3 regions of the Psychrobacillus sp. FSL K6-4046 genome follow, and region 2 is predicted to be linked to each of the others. Evidence: predicted binding sites of a transcription regulator. Region 2 holds the regulator's gene; each other region holds the start of a gene.
What was found. The regulator LexA, encoded in region 2, represses DNA repair genes until DNA is damaged. The targets are predictions, from matches to a motif close to CGAACATATGTTCG.
Positions count from the first base shown of each region.

Region 1: a site for LexA is predicted at 1,250-1,263, ahead of recA (recombinase RecA). Genes of this name have one in related genera too.
Region 3: a site for LexA is predicted at 1,610-1,623, ahead of uvrB (excinuclease ABC subunit UvrB). Genes of this name have one in related genera too.

Region 1 is NZ_CP152020.1:2,483,094-2,485,375, reverse strand. It holds gene MKY09_RS12365 (competence/damage-inducible protein A) at 1-1,170, shown strand, start outside; gene recA (recombinase RecA) at 1,343-2,282, shown strand, end outside.
Region 2 is NZ_CP152020.1:2,261,363-2,263,644, forward strand. It holds gene MKY09_RS11180 (recombinase family protein) at 1-30, opposite strand, end outside; gene MKY09_RS11185 (LysM peptidoglycan-binding domain-containing protein) at 27-338, opposite strand; gene lexA (transcriptional repressor LexA) at 512-1,132, shown strand; gene MKY09_RS11195 (DinB family protein) at 1,385-1,834, shown strand; gene MKY09_RS11200 (hypothetical protein) at 2,009-2,282, shown strand, end outside.
Region 3 is NZ_CP152020.1:1,020,927-1,023,208, reverse strand. It holds gene uvrB (excinuclease ABC subunit UvrB) at 1-1,544, opposite strand, end outside; gene MKY09_RS04920 (IDEAL domain-containing protein) at 2,051-2,281, opposite strand.

The DNA.
Region 1 (2,282 bases), 220 kb from region 2:
GCAGAGTTAGGGATCGATGTGTATTACCACACAGTAGTTGGAGACAATCCTAATCGTTTGTTAGAAGCCATAAAAATCGCAGAAAATCGAGCTGACCTCATTATTTTTTCAGGAGGTTTAGGACCTACTAAAGACGATCTTACAAAAGAAACAATTTCTAAACACCTTAACAAAAATCTTGTATTAGATGATCATGCAATCATTTATATTGAGGATTTCTTTAAAAGAGCTGGAAAAGTAATGACGGAGAACAATAAAAAACAAGCATTAGTTTTAGACGGCTGTACTGTCCTTGAAAACAAGCATGGGATGGCTCCGGGGATGCTGCTTTCCACAGAGAAACATACATATATGTTATTGCCTGGCCCTCCAAAAGAATTAGAGCCGATGTTCCAATTTGAGGCTAAGCCGCTGTTACCTAAACTGCTTTACAAAGAAAATGTAATTATGTCCCATGTCATTCGCTTTTATGGTATTGGCGAAGCAGAGTTGGAGAATGAGGTCCAGGATTTATTGGACAATCAAACAAATCCGACCCTTGCGCCGCTAGCTTCTGACGGCGAGGTAACCTTACGACTTACTGCGAAAGCAGATACGGAGGAAGAAGCTTGGAAAAGGATTGAAAAGCTACAAGCTGAAATCTTAAACCGCGTGGGCAAATATGTATATGGCTATAATAACGAATCGTTAGCCTCCAAGCTTAGAGATATTCTAATTGACAATGAGCTAACAATTTCTGCTGCAGAAAGTATGACTGCTGGACTTTTTCAATCGGAGTTAGCGGCAGTCCCAGGAATGGGCGTAGCACTTGTAGGTGGCATTATCACCTATACAGAAGAAGTGAAAATCAATCAGCTTAGTGTTAAGAGAGAAACGATTGATGAACATAGTGTCGTTTCTAGTCAGGTTGCAGAAGAAATGGCTAGTCGAGTCAAAGAAAAGTTTGAAACAACGATAGGTGTAGGTATTACTGGAGCAGCTGGGCCAGATGGACACGGAGATCAACCGGCAGGAACGGTGTGGATTGGAATAGCGTATGGAGACGTTGCCCCAATTTCTTATAAATTGAATCTATCTGGTATGAGAAACACAAATCGTTTAAGAACAGTTAAGTTTACTATTCATTATTTGATTCGACTTTTAAGAGAAGAAGGATTATCGAAAATTTAATTTTAACAAAGGAAAACGGCTCAAATTATCATTTTGTGCTGTTTTTTCCTATCAAAATCTAATAGTGTTAAAAAATAAACGAATAGATGTTCGCTTTTTTCTTGTAAATTTCTCAAAGACCGAGTATACTAAAGATAGTAAAAAAAATGATAGTTTCTAGGAGGAAATACATTTGGCTAATGATCGTAAAGCAGCGTTAGAAATGGCTTTAAAACAAATAGAGAAACAATTTGGTAAAGGGTCCGTAATGAAATTAGGAGAGAAAACAGACCGTGAAATCTCTACCTCTTCAAGTGGTTCCCTAGCTCTTGATGCAGCACTTGGAATAGGCGGATATCCAAGAGGTCGTATTATTGAAATTTATGGCCCAGAGAGCTCAGGTAAAACAACTGTAGCGCTTCACGCTATTGCAGAAATACAAAAAACAGGTGGGCAAGCGGCATTTATTGATGCAGAGCATGCGTTGGACCCTGTATATGCACAAAAACTAGGCGTTAACATAGATGAATTATTATTATCTCAACCCGACACTGGAGAGCAAGCCCTTGAAATCGCAGAAGCTCTAGTCCGCAGTGGTGCGGTTGAAATCATTGTTATCGACTCTGTTGCAGCATTAGTACCAAAAGCGGAGATAGAAGGAGAAATGGGAGACTCTCATATTGGTCTTCAAGCTCGCTTAATGTCTCAAGCATTACGTAAGCTATCAGGAGTTATTAACAAATCTAACACTATAGCAATCTTTATTAACCAAATTCGTGAAAAAGTTGGAGTAATGTTTGGTAACCCGGAGGTAACGCCTGGTGGTCGTGCACTTAAATTCTACAGCTCTGTCCGCTTAGAAGTAAGACGTGCTGAAGCTATTAAACAAGGTACAGACATTATGGGTAACAAAACGAAAATTAAAGTAGTAAAAAACAAAGTTGCTCCACCATTTAAAACTGCAGAAGTAGATATTATGTACGGAGAAGGAATCTCTCAAGAAGGAGAAATCGTTGATATAGGTTCTGAATACGATATTATCCAAAAAAGTGGTTCTTGGTATGCTTACAATGAAGAACGTATTGGCCAAGGGCGAGAAAACGCTAAGCAATTCTTGAAAGAAAACCCTGCTA
Region 2 (2,282 bases):
ACTTACCCGACAATAAATAACTGATTTCATTCTCCTGCTACCTCTGTTCCATAATTTAAGTGATAGTTCTCACTTACCTTTGGAATTACTATAACATCTCCTGGTTTAATAGAGGTATCATATAAATTATTCATTTCGATAACTTTACTTATCCAGTCTTCTTTTGAATCTTTTACTCCATATTCACTAGCAAGTCCCCAAAGGGAATCTCCTTGTTCTATATGAATTTCGTAATCTTTTTCTGCCGAGATTGTATGTGTAATAGCCATAGTTGTTATGAAAATTAGATTAAGTCCTAAAAATAACGCTAAAAAATAATTGTTTTTTACCCAATTCATGTTAAAACCTCCAAATAAGAATGTTTGTTCGTATCTATATTTTAATACTAATGCGAACATTTGTTTTTGTCAACATATTTTAGAACCTATGTTTGCATATTGTATAGGACACTGTTATACTATTAACAAGTATTAATATAGTAGGTAATTTATTACTAAAAGAGGTGAACTCATTGAAGAAAGCGTCGAAAAGACAGGAAGATATTTTAGCTTTTATAAAAGAAGAGGTTCGTAAAAAAGGCTATCCACCTTCCGTACGTGAAATTGGCGAGGCTGTTGGACTTGCCTCAAGCTCTACAGTGCATGGTCACTTAGCAAGATTAGAGAGTAAAGGGTTAATTCGGAGAGATCCTACAAAACCACGCGCTATTGAAATATTGGACGGTTTGGAAGTTTCTGTGGAAAGACAGGGTGTTGTGCATGTTCCTTTGGTTGGTAAAGTTACTGCCGGTATGCCTATAACAGCTATTGAAAATGTTGAAGAATTTTTTCCTTTACCTGAAACGTTTGGTACATCGGACGACCATCTATTCATGTTAGAAATTATGGGTGACAGTATGATTGAAGCTGGAATCTTGAATGGAGATTATGTTGTGGTTAAACAACAACAATCTGCTAATAATGGGGATATTGTAGTTGCAATGACTGAGGACGACGAAGCTACTGTGAAACGGTTCTTTAAAGAAAAAACATATTTTAGATTACAACCAGAAAACTCGACTATGGACCCTATTATTGTGAACCAAGTTTCGATTTTAGGAAAAGTAGTTGGAGTTTACCGACATATCCACTAATAATCTCTTGACTTATTTCCGTATCATAGTATGATTACGTAGAGCCGATATCATATCTAAACTAGAAAGTGGACATTTCTGTTTAGATCATCGAAAAACCCCTTCACATTTATATGTGAGGGGGTTTTGTTTTTACTAATAATTTCTTATCTTGCTTTTACACCTTAAGTCTACACTTCCCCCTCGTCTTTTTATGAAAGAACTTAACAAAAGAGAATCATAATCTACTAACCGTGGAAAGGAAGATTCAAATTGCAATTTCCTTATCGTAACGATTTTCGAAAAACCTTAATACCTTACCTTAAAAATTTGTCTGAAGAAAATTGGGTGAAAGTTCACCCTAATTACTCTAATAATGTAGCCTGGGTAGTATTTCATATAGCCACAAGTGAGGATTTCTGGATCAATGAAATAGCTTTTAAAAAGAAACCTAAAGTTACTGTTAATGCTTATTCACCACCTCGAGAAATCTTAACAGCTTACGAGGAAATCAGAATGGAAACTGATTTTATTCTTAACTCTTTGGATGTTTTACAATTTGACCAGCTTATAGACGTGCCATCATTTTCTGACGGGTGGATCCCTCCATCAGTTCCGACAATTGGTTGGGTATTTCAGCATGTGTATGGTCACGAGGCCTACCATATTGGTCAACTAGCTGTGATTGCCCATCTGAACCAATTTGAAAAACCATTATTCTAACAACTATTACATACATTTCTACTAAAAAATATTAAATACTCTATTTTTCATTTATTTTATACAATTTTCTCCTTTTTTGGTTTTTCTTTTTGCGACGAAGGGTAAAGTTTTATAGTTCAAGAAAAACCTTCCATATATGTGTGTCACAACCCAAATAAGAAAAGGAGAGAAAATATGAGGAAAGGACTAAAATTATTATTTTTACTTTCGTGCACTATTTACTTAGTTGCCTGTAATTCAAATGAAGAGGTTACTCCCCCAATAGCTGACAAGGAAAAACGACCAATAGAACTTAAAGCTAGTAAAACAGAGGCAGAAATGGTATCTACTAAAGTACCTGAAAATTTTAAAGATCGAGAAGCCGTTGAAACGTATGTCACGGAAGTTAGGGAAATTTATATGGAGACTACTAATTTAGGAGCTCAGTGGGATGCTCTAAGAATAGGCT
Region 3 (2,282 bases), 1.2 Mb from region 2:
GAAACCTCAGGTAAGTCTAATCCTTCTCGCAATAGGTTAATTCCTATCAGGACATCATACGTTCCTAAACGAAGCTCTCGAATAATCTCAATTCGCTCTAATGTTTTTATCTCTGAGTGCAGATATTGTACTTTTATACCAATTTCCTTTAAGTAATCCGTTAAATCCTCGGACATTTTCTTTGTTAAGGTTGTTATTAAGACTCGTTCATTCTTAGCAGATCGTTCATATATTTCATTAATTAAATCATCTATTTGTCCTTCAATCGGCTTCACTGTAATAATAGGATCTAATAATCCCGTAGGTCGGATAATCTGCTCGACCATTTCTGGTGTATGCTCTAATTCGTATGGTCCCGGAGTTGCGGATACATAAATAGCCTGGTTCACATGCCCCTCAAATTCCTGGAAAGTGAGCGGACGGTTATCTAATGCAGAAGGTAACCGGAAACCATGATTTACTAGCACAGATTTCCGCGCCTGGTCTCCATTAAACATTCCTCTAACCTGTGGTAATGAAACGTGGCTTTCATCTACTACCAGTAAGAAGTCCTTCGGAAAATAATCTAATAATGTATAAGGGGTTGCCCCCGCTTGTCTTAATGTTAAGTGACGAGAGTAGTTTTCTATCCCTGAACAGAAGCCCATTTCCTCCATCATTTCTAAATCATAATTCGTTCGCTGCTCGAGTCTTTGAGCTTCTAATAATTTATCCTCACTACGAAGAATAGTGAGCTGCTCCTCTAGTTCCTGACGAATATTATTTATGGCTATTTTCATCTTTTCTTCTCGTGTTACGAAGTGGGATGCCGGGAAAATAGCTACATGATCTCGTTCACCCAATATTTCTCCTGTTAACGCATCCACTTCTCGAATCCGATCTATTTCATCACCAAAAAATTCTACCCTTAGACATCTCTCATCACGAGAGGCAGGGAAAATTTCCACTACATCTCCACGAACTCGAAATGTTCCACGAGTAAAATTAATATCGTTTCGTTCATATTGCACATCCACTAGCTTTCTTAATAGCTGGTTTCGATCGATTTCCATGCCAACTCTTAGTGACACAACCATTTCTTTATATTCCTCTGGATTTCCGAGTCCATAAATACAGGAAACAGAAGCGATAATAATGACATCCTTACGTTCGAATAATGAAGAAGTGGCTGAATGTCGCAATTTATCAATTTCTTCATTAATGCTAGAATCTTTTTCTATATACGTATCCGTTTGTGGCACATATGCCTCTGGTTGAAAGTAGTCATAATAGCTGACAAAGTATTCTACTGCATTGTTAGGAAAGAATTCCTTGAACTCACTATATAGCTGCCCTGCAAGTGTCTTGTTATGGGCCATGACAAGGGTTGGCTTATTGATTTGTTGGATTACGTTTGAAATAGTAAAGGTTTTACCAGTACCTGTGGCCCCTAGTAATGTTTGATGCTTTTTGCCCTCATTTACTCCTTTTACTAGCTCTTTTATTGCTTCTATTTGATCCCCTGCTGGCTCATACGGAGATTGTAAATCAAAAATTTGTTCCATATGTATGCCTCCCGTGTTCTTATTAAATTTAGTTTAACATAATCATTTTTCTAACACTATTAAAACGAACATACGTTTTTAAAATAAATTTTCAGAGTAGGTTCAACCTTTGTCATATCAATGACTTAGTAGTAAAAATCTCTTCCTATCTGTTACTACCCTCTTTTACAGAAAAAGCTACATTTTATCTTGCAACAATATAAGAATGTTAGTTTTTTAACATCAAAAGAATAGACTTTTTATCAAAACTAAAAGCAGTTCAAATTTCACTCATTGTAAAATTTGAACTGCTTTATTTTTATATTTTCTTCATAGCCGTTGTTTTTATTAAGTTCGCCGCCTTATCTCCGAACTACTTTTTTGAAAGACATTTACCCAAATTAAATGCAAAAAGTGAGATTGCATATCGCAATCTCACTTTTTGGGGGCATGATTAGATTATCTCAGCCCCATCCTCAACATATATTAACTATTAATTCCTCACGAATTCCCGGCCCATTAGCAACTTAATTTTTCAGATGAAGTAACACGTTCGTGTACTCGTTAAATGCTTCTTTATCCTTGCGATCCAATGCCTCGTCAATTAAACCCATTAGCCGAAAACTTCTCTGCTCCCGGTGGACAACATTTAAAAACATATCAAGATAAATCTCGTTTAACAACTTTTCTGCAGAGCTTTCTTTCCCTGTTTGTCCCATTGCTTTCATAAAATCTGTATATGAATATTGTTTGTCCATT